DNA from 4 places in the Colwellia sp. BRX10-4 genome. Region 1 is predicted to be linked to each of the others. Evidence: predicted binding sites of a transcription regulator. Region 1 holds the regulator's gene; each other region holds the start of a gene.
What was found. The regulator sigma-54, encoded in region 1, starts transcription at its own class of promoters, with help from an activator protein. The targets are predictions, from matches to a motif close to GTTGGCACGNNNNTNGNNT.

Region 2: a site for sigma-54 is predicted at 1,680-1,698, ahead of H4J67_RS09070 (DUF4097 family beta strand repeat-containing protein). Genes of this name have one in related genera too.
Region 3: a site for sigma-54 is predicted at 1,562-1,580, ahead of H4J67_RS11015 (P-II family nitrogen regulator). Genes of this name have one in related genera too.
Region 4: a site for sigma-54 is predicted at 1,345-1,363, ahead of H4J67_RS10140 (P-II family nitrogen regulator). Genes of this name have one in related genera too.

The regions. Positions count from the first base shown of each region.
Region 1 covers NZ_JACGVZ010000001.1:23,363-26,570, reverse strand. The annotation lists gene lptB (LPS export ABC transporter ATP-binding protein) at 1-476, shown strand, start outside; gene H4J67_RS00140 (RNA polymerase factor sigma-54) at 556-2,064, shown strand; gene hpf (ribosome hibernation-promoting factor, HPF/YfiA family) at 2,088-2,375, shown strand; gene ptsN (PTS IIA-like nitrogen regulatory protein PtsN) at 2,421-2,876, shown strand; gene rapZ (RNase adapter RapZ) at 2,908-3,208, shown strand, end outside.
Region 2 covers NZ_JACGVZ010000009.1:8,315-11,522, reverse strand. The annotation lists gene H4J67_RS09075 (EAL domain-containing protein) at 1-1,562, shown strand, start outside; gene H4J67_RS09070 (DUF4097 family beta strand repeat-containing protein) at 1,741-2,085, shown strand; gene H4J67_RS09065 (hypothetical protein) at 2,313-2,513, opposite strand; gene fadJ (fatty acid oxidation complex subunit alpha FadJ) at 2,684-3,208, opposite strand, start outside.
Region 3 covers NZ_JACGVZ010000012.1:25,579-28,786, forward strand. The annotation lists gene H4J67_RS11010 (phosphoribosylaminoimidazolesuccinocarboxamide synthase) at 198-1,301, shown strand; gene H4J67_RS11015 (P-II family nitrogen regulator) at 1,631-1,969, shown strand; gene H4J67_RS11020 (ammonium transporter) at 1,992-3,208, shown strand, end outside.
Region 4 covers NZ_JACGVZ010000010.1:101,227-104,434, reverse strand. The annotation lists gene H4J67_RS10145 (ammonium transporter) at 1-961, opposite strand, end outside; gene H4J67_RS10140 (P-II family nitrogen regulator) at 972-1,310, opposite strand; gene H4J67_RS20290 (CHASE domain-containing protein) at 2,299-3,208, shown strand, end outside.

The sequences.
Region 1 (3,208 bases):
CACAAGAAGCCTCTATTTTTCGAAAACTCAGTGTTTACGATAATATTATGGCTATTTTACAAACACGAAAAGAATTATCAGATGCTGAACGTGAAGAAAAATTAGAACATCTTGTTGAAGAATTCAACATAGGTCATATCAAAGATAATTTAGGCATGAGCTTATCGGGTGGTGAACGCCGCCGAGTAGAAATTGCCCGCGCTTTAGCTGCTGAACCAAAATTTATTTTATTAGATGAACCTTTTGCTGGTGTTGACCCAATTTCAGTAGGTGATATTAAAAAAATTATTCTACACTTAAAAGAACGTGGCATTGGTGTGTTGATCACTGATCACAATGTACGTGAAACTCTCGATGTATGTGAACATGCGTATATTGTTAGTCATGGTGAACTTATTGCAGAAGGTACTGCAGATCAAATTCTTGCAAATCAACATGTAAGAGATGTATACCTTGGTGAACAATTCACGCTATAGTAGTCAGTAAGTGAATAATATCTTCGTATGAAAAAAACGAAAATATCCCATTAAAAATAATAGGAAGTTAATGACCTAAATGCGCCCTACTCTACAACTCCGCATAGGACAACAATTAACCATGACGCCACAATTGCAGCAAGCAATCAAATTGCTGCAACTGTCTACGTTAGAGCTTCAACAAGAAATTCAAGAAGCCTTAGAAAGCAATCCATTATTAGAAATGGATGAGTCTTCAAATAATCCCGAAGATAAAAGTACTGACAACCTTGAAGAAGCTCACACTGCCGGTACTGGTGATGTTAAAGAAGCCCCGGCTTCTGATGGTAGCGAAGACGCTACGCCTACCATTGATGAAATCACCACTACTGAAGCCATGGACAAAAACGATATCCCTGAAGAATTAAACATGGATACCACTTGGGATGATAACTACACAGCTGGTGCAGCAAGTTCAAGTTCAGGCCCCTCTTCAGAAGATTATACTTACCAAGGCGAGACCCAAGACTCTATTCAAGATCATTTGCGCTGGCAAATGGAATTAAGCCCTTTTACCGAAACAGACCGCACTATAGCGACAGCAATTATTGATGCGGTTGATGACGCCGGTTACTTAACGGTATCTAGTGAAGACATTTTAGAAAGTGTTGCCATTGAAGGAGTAGAGCTTGATGAAATAGAGGTGGTACTAAAACGTATTAACCTCTTTGATCCTGTCGGCGTCGCTGCTCGTTCAATTTCAGAATGTTTAATCATTCAACTTAATCAATTTGACCCAGCTACACCTTGGCTAGCAGAAAGTAAGTTAGTTTTGCGTGACCATATTAATCTGCTGGGTAGCCGAGACTATCGTACATTAATGCGTAAAACTCGACTGAAAGAAGACCAACTGCGCGAAGTGGTACGTCTTATTCAATCACTTGACCCTAGACCCGGCGATAGTGTGATGAAGAGTGACGACCAGTACGTTATTCCTGATGTGTCTGTTGAAAAGAAAAATGGCCGTTGGGTGGTCGAATTAAACCCTGATACTGCGCCAAAACTTTCGGTGAATCAGCAATATGCTTCGATGTCACGTTCGATGAAGTCGACAGCGGACACACAATTTATTCGCTCAAATTTACAAGAAGCTAAATGGTTTATTAAAAGCTTAGAAAGCCGTAATGATACTTTATTAAAAGTGTCAAACTGTATTGTGCAACGTCAAATTGGCTTTTTTGAACATGGTAATGAAGCCATGCGTCCAATGGTTTTAAATGATATTGCCGAAGCTGTCGATATGCATGAATCAACCATTTCACGAGTGACAACACAAAAGTACATGCATACGCCACGTGGAATTTTCGAACTGAAGTTTTTCTTCTCAAGCCATGTTGGCACCGAAAGCGGTGGCGAATGCTCATCAACAGCTATTCGTGCACTAATCAAAAAATTTGTTGCCGCCGAAATCCCAGCAAAACCACTTAGTGATAGTAAAATGGCTGATTTATTAGCCGACCAAGGGATAAATGTAGCTCGACGTACCATAGCAAAATATCGAGAGTCACTTTCTATTCCACCTTCTAACCAACGAAAAAGTTTACTTTAACGAAAAGATGAGGAATTAAGCTTATGCAAATTAATCTTTCTGGCCACCATGTTGACATTACCGAAGCTTTACGAGAAAACGTCACGACTAAGATGACAAAATTAAGCCGACATTTTGATCATATCAATAATGTACATGTTGTTCTCACCGTTGAAAAATCAAATCAAATTGCTGAAGCGACTGTTCACGTTAGTGGCTCTGATTTACATGCAAAAGCTGAAAATGCTGACATGTATGCCTCTATTGATAGTCTTGTTGTTAAGCTTGACCGGCAAATATTAAAGTACAAAGGTAAAACGAATCAGCATTAATGCTGTTTATCGCCTGTTCACTCACCAAAGAATCTAAGTAGTATAATGAAGTTGCAAGATATCCTTACCCTTGATTGCACCCTGTGTGCAATTAAGGGTACAAGCAAAAAAAAACTCCTTGAAATAATTAGCACAACTGCGGCAAAAAAATTCGACAATATTGATACTCATCAATTATTCGAAAGCTTAATGGCGCGTGAAAAAGTTGGATCTACCGGTATAGGAAATGGCATTGCGATTCCTCATGGTCGATTAACTAACACGTCACAAGTTATTGCTGTATTGCTGACCAGTGAACAAGCCGTTGAATTTGATGCGATAGACAACCGTGCTGTCGATATTATTATTGCGTTATTTGTACCCGAAGAAAACTGCCAACAACATTTAGATACCTTACAAAGTATTGCGCAAATATTTAGTACTAAACAATTCGCAAAGCAAATAAGAAAATGCAAAGATTCGCAAGAGCTTTTTACTATAATAAAGCATGCTCAACGTTAATAAAATCTAATAATAACCCAGGAAAACTCAAATGAAACTCTTGATAGTCAGTGGTCGCTCAGGGTCAGGTAAAAGTGTCGCCTTACGTGTACTCGAAGATTTAGGCTACTACTGTGTCGATAATATTCCGGTAAATTTATTGCCTGCATTAGCACATACCGTTATTAATGATTACGACAAAGTAGCGGTTAGTTTAGATGTACGTAACTTACCCAATGACCCTAATGATGTTTCAGAGATATTAGATTATCTGCCAAAAACGGTAAAACTCGATATCCTGTATTTAGATGCCGATGACTCTGATCTTATTCGACGTTTTAGTGAAACGCGTC
Region 2 (3,208 bases), on a different contig from region 1:
AAGAGATGCTTGGTATAACGTTAGATTTTGCCCAATACCCAAAAAGTTTCACCAAAGATGTAAAAAAGCACTTAATAACCAAAGGAAGTTGGCACGATGAAATCGAAAGTAAACGTGATAATGGCGAAGAGTATTTAACCGACCTAAATATCGATGTGATACTTGATGAGAATAAAAGTATTTCTCATTTTGTTGGTGTGTTTTCTGATATAACTAAACGCAAAGAAACTGAAGCAGAACTGCGAAAACTCGCCAATAGTGATACCTTAACAGGCCTTCCTAATCGTTCATATTTTCAAGCTAATTTAACTCTGCTAGTTAATAAAAAAGCCCCTCATGCTCTACTGGTTTTTGATTTAGATAATTTTAAAAAGATTAATGACTCTATGGGACACGAAGTAGGAGACGTACTTCTATGCCAAGTAGCAAAGAGAATGCAAGCTGTTGGCAGAAAGCAAGATACGGTTTACCGCTTAGGTGGTGACGAATTTAGTATTATTATTGAAAACACCAACGATATCCATACAATCACCAGTATTGCTAAAGATGTGCTAACGACCATTGCCCAGCCACTGAAACTGAGAAATCAAGAAGTGGTTCTTTTTAGTAGCTTAGGTATTGTACTTTATCCTGAAGATGGTATATCACCACAAGAGCTTCTTAAAAACGCAGATACGGCCATGTACCATGCTAAAAATAATGGTGGTAATAAGTATCAGTTCTTTAGTGACTCGATGAACAAAGCTGCTGTTAAGCGTTTACAAGTAGAAAGCTTAATACGCCATGGTTTAAAAGAAGATTCCTTCTCAGTCTTCTATCAACCTAAGATTGAAATTTCTACCGGTAAAGTGGCCGGTATGGAAGCCTTAGTGCGTTTCGAAACCCCTAAAAAAGGCATCATTAGCCCAATAACTTTTATCCCTATTTCGGAAGAAACAGGCCAAATAATTGACATTGGCGAAGTGGTTTTAAGAAAGTCATGTTTTGCAACTAAAAAATGGGTTGATGCCGGGCTATTTAGTGGTCGGGTAGCGGTCAATTTATCAGCGGTGCAATTTACCCAGCCTAATTTGGTTGGCATGATTGCTGACATTCTCAAAGAAAGTCAATTACCGGCTAAGTACCTTGAATTAGAAATAACGGAAGGTACGGTAATGGACTCACCCCAAAAAGCCATTGATATTATGTTGCAAATTCGAGCTATGGGTATTCACTTGTCGTTAGATGATTTTGGTACTGGCTACTCATCGCTCGCTTATTTAAAGAAGTTTCCGCTTAATACCTTAAAAATAGATAAAGCTTTTGTTGATGATATTGAAGAGTCTGAGCAAGGACGTAACATGGTTGCTACTATAGTGACAATTGCGCACAACTTAGGCATGCAAGTAGTCGCAGAGGGAGTTGAGACCAATCAACAGCTCAACTTCCTCTCTGGTTTACGCTGTGAGCAATTACAGGGGTATTTATATAGTAAACCCTTACCAGAAAATCACTTTCAGAAATATCTCCTCTCGCACCAAATAACTAACAAATCGACTGATTTTGGCAAAACGTCACGTTAATGTCACTTTGTAAATAAAGTGACTAAACAACGGCACTACCTTTGACAAAGTTTTGACAAAAATACGATCACACTACCCCCCCCCCTTTAAAAGCCTTATTAAGTAAGGCTCTTAATTCTTGGCACACTCTATGCTTTAACATTCATGAAATTAATAAAAACTAATGAAGGAAATATGAATGCTTAGCTCACTTATTTTATCAATGACAATGTCAGTTTCACCATTACCTGTTATAGAAACCAACTCATTAAATATGATTGAAACAGGGCGTAACCTTAATGGTGTTCGCATCAATAATTCAACATCAGATGTTGAATTAACAGGTCGTAATCTTAATGGTGTTCGCATCAATAATTCAAAATCGGATGTTGAATTAACAGGTCGTAATCTTAATGGTGTTCGCATCAATAATTCAAAATCGGATGTTGAATTAACAGGTCGTAATCTTAATGGTGTTCGCATCAATGATTCAAGATCTGATGTGGAATTAACAGGTCGTAATCTAAATGGCGTTCGTATCTAGGGGTCCAAGATGATCAACTTATTTAAAGCTCTATTTGTAACAACTAAAGCAAACCCTATTGCTGCTAGCATTGAAATTAAAGAAATGCCAGCCAGTAAGTGGTGGAAGTAATAATCATTGAACCACTATTATCAATGGTTAGTTTGAAGAAAGGCACTGTTTGCTACAAGGAATGTAGCTGTCTTATTTTATCTAGAGTGATAAAGAAAAATTAATTTTAAAAACTTCTAAGCTTTTAAAATTAGTGTATTAAAGCCAAACATCTTATTCATTTCCATTCGTTTCTTCATACAGAACATTGGCCAAATGAAAGGCCCAAAAACTAATCCTGCACAGGCCCAACGTTTCAAACCTAAACCACTTCGTAATGCCTGGCAGTAAAAGAACATCGAACAAACAACACTGACAACCGCTAAAAATAACAACATAATATTTACCGCTAAACTGACTAAAAGAATGGCTAAAACTTTATAAGCAAAATATAACTAATTTAGAGTATTTATTCAACTTATTTTTAAAGGGTAAAAAGCATAAAAAAAGAGGCATTAAATGGCCTCTTTTTCGTTAAATTGCCACCGAGGTGGCATAACATTGCCTGTTACTGATAATATTTATTACCGGTTTCAGCCATGGTAATTAATGCCTGACAAGGCTTGAATCGTTCGCCTAGTTCAGTGCTCCACAGGTTCAACTTATTAACAATTACCTCTGCACCTAACGTATCGATATAATGGAATGGTCCACCTAAAAATGGTGGGAATCCGATACCGAAGATAGCGCCGATATCACCGTCTCTAGCATTACGAATAATACCTTCATCTAAACACCTAGCAGCTTCATTCAACATCATAAAAACACAGCGCTGGACAAGTTCATCATTTGTTTTTTGATCTTTAATGATGATGTTTAATAATGGATAGACAGATTCATCAACAAGTTTTTTGGTGACTTTTTTACCATTTTTATCTTTATAGAGGTAAAAGCCTTTCTGCACTTTTTTACCTAAACGTTTATCAGCAATAAGTTTATTAAATGCTTCTGGTGCAGCAAATCGCTCGCCTAATTCAGCTTGTAAAATAGGACCAATTTTAGCGCCTATATCAATACCGACTTCATCTAGTAA
Region 3 (3,208 bases), on a different contig from region 1:
CACTTTCTGCGTTTTAAAGTACTTACTAATAGTTATTAGCTCCGTTCTTTACTTTGGAAATTAAACTAAACACCTTGGTTATAATGTATTAAAATGTTTTTATTAATTATACCGAATACTATTTTATCTTTTGGGATAACGCGCAAAGATATTATTCGCTACAATTAATATTAACTTGATAATTAAGGTTTAAACCGATGAGTCTTGCAGATCAAATTTTAGCGGTAAATAATGATTTACCTATTCGTACCGATGCACCAGTTCACAGCGGTAAAGTGCGCAGTGTTTATTGGTTAACCGACGCGGATAGTAAGCGACTAATTCAAGAGAAAGGCTATGATGTTGCCGACGACACACCTTTAGCCATTATGGTTATTAGTGATCGTATTTCTGCTTTTGAATGTATTTGGCAAGGCGAAGGTGGTATGCAAGGTGTACCTGGAAAAGGTGCATCACTGAATGCTATATCAAATCATTGGTTTAAATTATTTAAAGATCAAGGTCTAGCCGATAGTCATATTCTTGATATTCCACATCCGTTTGTTTGGATCGTACAAAAAGCTAAACCTGTAATGATTGAAGCTATCTGTCGTCAGTATATTACTGGTTCTATGTGGCGTTCATACGTAAAAGGTGAACGTGAATTTTGTGGTATCGAATTAGCTGAAGGATTATTGAAAGATTCAAAGCTACCTGAACTTCTACAAACACCTTCAACAAAAGGTATTTTAGAAGGCATTCCGGACGTTCCTGCGATTGATGATGTTAATATTACTCGCAAAAATATTGAAGATAATTTTGAAGCCTTTAATTTTAAGACGCCTGATGATATTACTTTATACGAAAAATTATTAACGGAAGGTTTTGACGTTATTTCTGATGCGTTGGCAAAGCTTGATCAAATCTTTGTAGATACTAAATTTGAATTTGGCTATGTAAAAGATAAAGCGGGCAACGACAAGTTAATTTATATGGACGAAGTGGGTACGCCTGATTCTTCACGTATTTGGGATGGCGAGCAATATCGTGCCGGTAAAGTGGTTGAAAACTCGAAAGAAGGTTTCCGCCAATTACTTTTAGCACATTTCCCTGATGCTGATATTTTATTAAATAAAAATCGCATGGACGAGCGCTTAGCTTTAGCTCGTAACAATGAGTTACCGGCATCCGTGTTAATGGATGTATCGCAAACATACACAGCGATCGCTGAGAAAATTACCGGTCAAAAAATTGTTTTGACTGCTAACCCTAAAGCTGAAATTATTGATATTTTACGCGAGCAGTATCAGCTAATCGATTAAGTTGTTATTGTCTCTGCTTAAAAGCCCTACACCCGTAGGGTTTTTTTTTGTGCGCTATTTATCATCTCTAACCTTTGCTAATACTAACCCTTTAATTTTGCCCTTTACACCTTGTTTAAAATATAAAACCTGACTAATGGTCGTAATTTGCGCACCAATGTGGTGTTTGGGTTGTGCTTTTGTGCAATATCTTGGTGCATTTGAGCGATGTGATATTCATTATTGTTTTTTAACTTCATGTTTTTTAATTGATTGTCTCTTTGGGCACAAATGGTGCTTGAATAAATTTATATAAACAATCTTAAATAATATGCACTAAAGGTGAACAAATGAAGTTGATAACCGCAATAATCAAACCTTTTAAACTCGATGATGTTCGTGAAGCACTCAGCGAGATAGGCCTAGAAGGATTAACGTTAAGCGAAGTTAATGGTTTTGGGCGTCAAAAAGGTCATACCGAACTTTATCGTGGTGCCGAATATGTTGTCGATTTTTTACCAAAAATGAAACTTGAGCTCGCTGTTAAGGATGAAATGGTTGAGCGTGTTATCGACACTATTCTAGAAACAGCGCAAACAGGAAAAATAGGTGACGGTAAGATATTTGTCACTAACATCGAACGTATTGTTAGGATCAGAACAGGTGAAACAGATAATGAAGCTATTTAAACGGTTACACTCAAGCGTAACGATGAATAAAGTATTAACACTTTTTGTTTTACTTTTGTCCGTGGTCGCCTTGCCGAGTTTTGCCAGCAATGACGAATTGAACGGCGCGAATACGGCGTGGATCCTCACATCTACGGCTCTAGTCCTAATGATGACCTTACCCGGACTCGCTTTATTTTACGGTGGATTAGTTCGACGTAAAAATATTCTTTCTATTCTTATGCAGTGTTTTTCAATTGCTGCTCTTTCTTCGATACTTTGGTTTGTGGTCGGTTATAGCTTAGCCTTTGGTGAAGGTAATGCGTGGATAGGTGATTTTAGCAAAGTACTTATGATGGGAATAACCAAAGAAACCCTTGTTGGTGATATTCCAGAAAGCTTGTTTGCTTTATTTCAAATGACGTTTGCGGTTATTACTCCAGCACTTATTATTGGCGCTTATGCAGAAAGAATGAAGTTTTCTGCAGTCTTAATCTTTAGTGGCTTATGGTTGCTAGCGGTTTATGCTCCGGTAACTCATTGGGTTTGGGGCGGGGGTTGGTTAGGCCAAATGGGCATTTATGATTTTGCCGGTGGTATTGTGGTGCATATTACCTGTGGTGTTGCTGCATTGGTTGCTGCTGTTGTTTTAGGCCCTCGATATGGTTTCCCTCGAACGCCTATGTTGCCACATAACTTAACCATGACTATTACGGGAGCAGGTTTGCTTTGGGTCGGTTGGTTTGGTTTTAATGGTGGTAGTGCCTTAGCCGCCAATGGTGACGCAGCAATGGCCATGTTAGTCACGCATTTATCCGCTTCAGCAGGTGCACTGACTTGGGCTGCTATTGAATGGAAAAAATTTGGTAAAGCGAGTGTCTTAGGCGCTGTAACGGGCATGGTTGCCGGCTTAGGGACAATAACACCTGCATCCGGTTTTGTTGGCCCAGGTGGCGCGCTCGTTATAGGGATTTCTGCGGGTTTTATTTGTTTTTATTCAACGGTCTATATTAAACAAAAGTTAAAAATTGACGATTCTTTAGATGTCTTTCCCGTGCATGGTGTTGGGGGTATTTTAGGCACTTTATTAGCGGGTGTGTTTTCTTCTACAGAGCTAGGCGCTTTTAGTGGCTATGGTTATGCAGAGGGTATCACCACGATGTTAGAGCAGGTTAGTGTTCAATTAGTGGGAATTGGCGCTGTTATTGTCTATACCGCGGTTGTCTCTTACGTGTTATTTAAGCTTGTTTCCTTGATGAC
Region 4 (3,208 bases), on a different contig from region 1:
CGATGATACCAGCGACCATACCAAACAAGGTTGCTTGCAATGCTGTGGGTGTTGAAGGCTCAGCAGTAATAGCGACTAATCCCGCTAATGCTCCGTTTAATGTCATGGTTAAATCTGCTTTTTTAAATAGTAATTTAGCAAAAATTAACGCGGCGATAGCGCCACCAGCGGCCGCTGCATTGGTATTTAAAAAGACCATAGCAACTGAATGTGAACTGTTGATATCAGCAAGCTTTAAAACTGAACCACCGTTAAAGCCAAACCAACCCATCCATAAAATAAACGTGCCTAATGTCGCCATAGGTAAGTTAGCACCTGGAATGGCATTAATACGACCATCTGCTCCATATTTACCCTTACGTGCGCCAAGTAGCAAGACACCGGCTAATGCTGCTGATGCACCTGCCATGTGGACAATACCCGAGCCAGCAAAATCAGAAAAACCTAAGTCACCTAGGGTGTACAAACCAAAGACAGCATTACCGCCCCAAGTCCAGCTACCTTCTAGTGGATAAATAACGGCGGTTAACACAACGGTAAAAATAAGGAATGCCCATAATTTCATGCGTTCAGCGACGGCACCAGAAACAATCGACATCGCTGTTGCAACAAAGACCACTTGAAAGAAGAAGTCAGACGCTTTGGAGTATATAGCTCCGCCATTAAAACCATCTTCACGGCCAGAAAATTCTTTTAATACCGCATCAGCATCGACTGTTTCGATGCCAGATAAGAAGAAACCACCACCGTACATAATTTCGTAACCGCAGGCCAAATACATCATGCAAGCAATAGCATAAAGCGCGACGTTTTTAGTCAAAATTTCTGTAGTATTTTTTGCACGCACTAAACCGGCTTCTAACATAGAGAAACCCGCGGCCATCCACATAACAAGAGCACCACATATCAAGAAATAGAAAGTGTCCATTGCGTATTGTAATTGAAAAATATTTTGTTCCATGATTTACCCCTTAAATAGCTTCAACATCTTGCTCACCAGTACGAATACGTACAGCTTGCTGTAAGTCATAGACAAATATTTTACCATCGCCAATTTTACCTGTGTGCGCCGACTCGGTAATTGCTTTGACTAAGCGTTCAACAACATCATCATTGACAGCAATTTCAAGTTTCACTTTCGGTAAAAAGTCCACTTGATACTCAGCACCACGATACAGTTCGGTATGACCTTTTTGTCGTCCAAAACCTTTTACCTCACTGACAGTTAATCCTTCAACACCTATTTCAGAAATTGCTTCTCTGACATCATCCAGTTTGAAAGGTTTTATTATTGCGTTAACCATTTTCATTATGTTTAGCCTTATTTATGATTTGTACATAACAATACAAATGTTATGCCAAAGACTAAAATACTTATTATTCATAAGGTTAAAATAAACAATTAAAAAAATGCTGTTAACAAGCACTTTATTGGTGCATGAAATTTTATCAATGACAGTAATTGGTGCATGATTTAATGATCACCGCCACTTAAGTTGAGAATTCACGGCAACTTGAGAATTAATTTTGGAATTTTGTTTATGCTCCATGTTAAAATTTATATCGACAGATAAAAAATGACGCTAATTACACTGGATACATACTTCTAGATAGGCCCATATGTGGGTTCGAGTTTATTTCTAAATTTTTTCCTGCATAGTTAAACTCTGCAAATATGTGTTTATTAAATAATGATAAAGATAAAGATAAATTAAGAGTTAATCTAAGAAGCTGAGTCATTAAATAAAAATAGCTTTAAACGCGCAATTCACATCTGTTTTTGGCACTTTGGAGATAGTAGACTTGATAAATATCACTAATGACTATGGTAACTTTGTGGCATTAGTGAACCTTTGATAATTACTTTCACCAGCATAATGATGTTCTACTGCTAAGACTTTCTTAATGCACATTGTGGAAGCTACAACACCGCTATAGCTGCTGCTTGCTGCCTGCTCATTGTTGTCCTTGTAAATTCATCTTGCAACGCTAATTTTTGCCATATTGAAGATGTTAGCATTTGATAATTTATACTGAAGATAGTTGTATGTTTTGGTTGAGGCGGACATGGACGAAAAATCAAATTATGCTAGCGGTTTTCTGATGGCCGGCGTTCTTCATAGATGGAATACCTTTTTATTGATGATAACCAATTAAATTTACCATTTCAGTAATTAGGATGGAATATCAATTACAAGTAAACTAATATCAAATTACTCGACACTGCATACCCCTCATATTATTTCGAAGAGAAAGGATATCAGGCGCATACAAGTCTCTCACAAAGGAACGTTACATTTGATTGCAAGCTTTAAAATATATTCAAAATCATTTTTTTTATCATTGCTTATATTAATCAGCAGCTTAACAATTACCTATATAGCATTCTATTCTACTCAGGCTGCTACTGAGAAAAATGTTCAAATTTATTTCGATTTCCGAGTGAGAGAGGCCATTAAGCGTATTGAAAATCGAGTAGCGTTTTATAAAGAATCACTACGCGGAATCGGGGGCTTATTCAAGGCATCAACGAGTGTCTCACGTGATCAATTCAAACGTTACACTTCTTCACTTAATCTGGAGGAACATTTTCCGGGAATACAGGGAGTTGGCTTTTCTATTTTGATCCCATCGGTATCAAAAAATAATCATATAGATACAATCCGCAGAGAAGGGTTCCCAGACTATTCAATCTACCCTGAAGGTAAGCGTGAGGTTTACTCATCAATCATTTATCTTGAACCTTTTTCAGATCGTAATTTGTGGGCGTTTGGATATGATATGTTCTCTGAAGAAGTGCGTAAGAGAGCTATGCAAAATGCTATTGATAATGACAAAATATCACTGTCTGGTAAAGTTAGATTAGTTCAAGAATCTGGAACGAATGAACAGGCTGGGTTTTTAATGTACCTACCGATTTACGAAAGGGATAAGCCTCATACATTAATTACTGAACGTCGGGAGAACATTGTTGGTTGGGTATATTCAGTTTTTCGAATGAATGATTTTATGAAAGGTGTCCATGGGGAGTATGCTAACGACCTCGATCTCGATATTTTTGATGGTGATGCCATATCATACGAAACACTAATGTTTGATTCTAATGAGTCGTTATCATTGGGAGAACCCTTGGATTCTGAAGGATATAAAATTTATCCTATAACTGTAGTCGATCATGCCTGGACAGTTCGGATTCGTCCTTTACCTA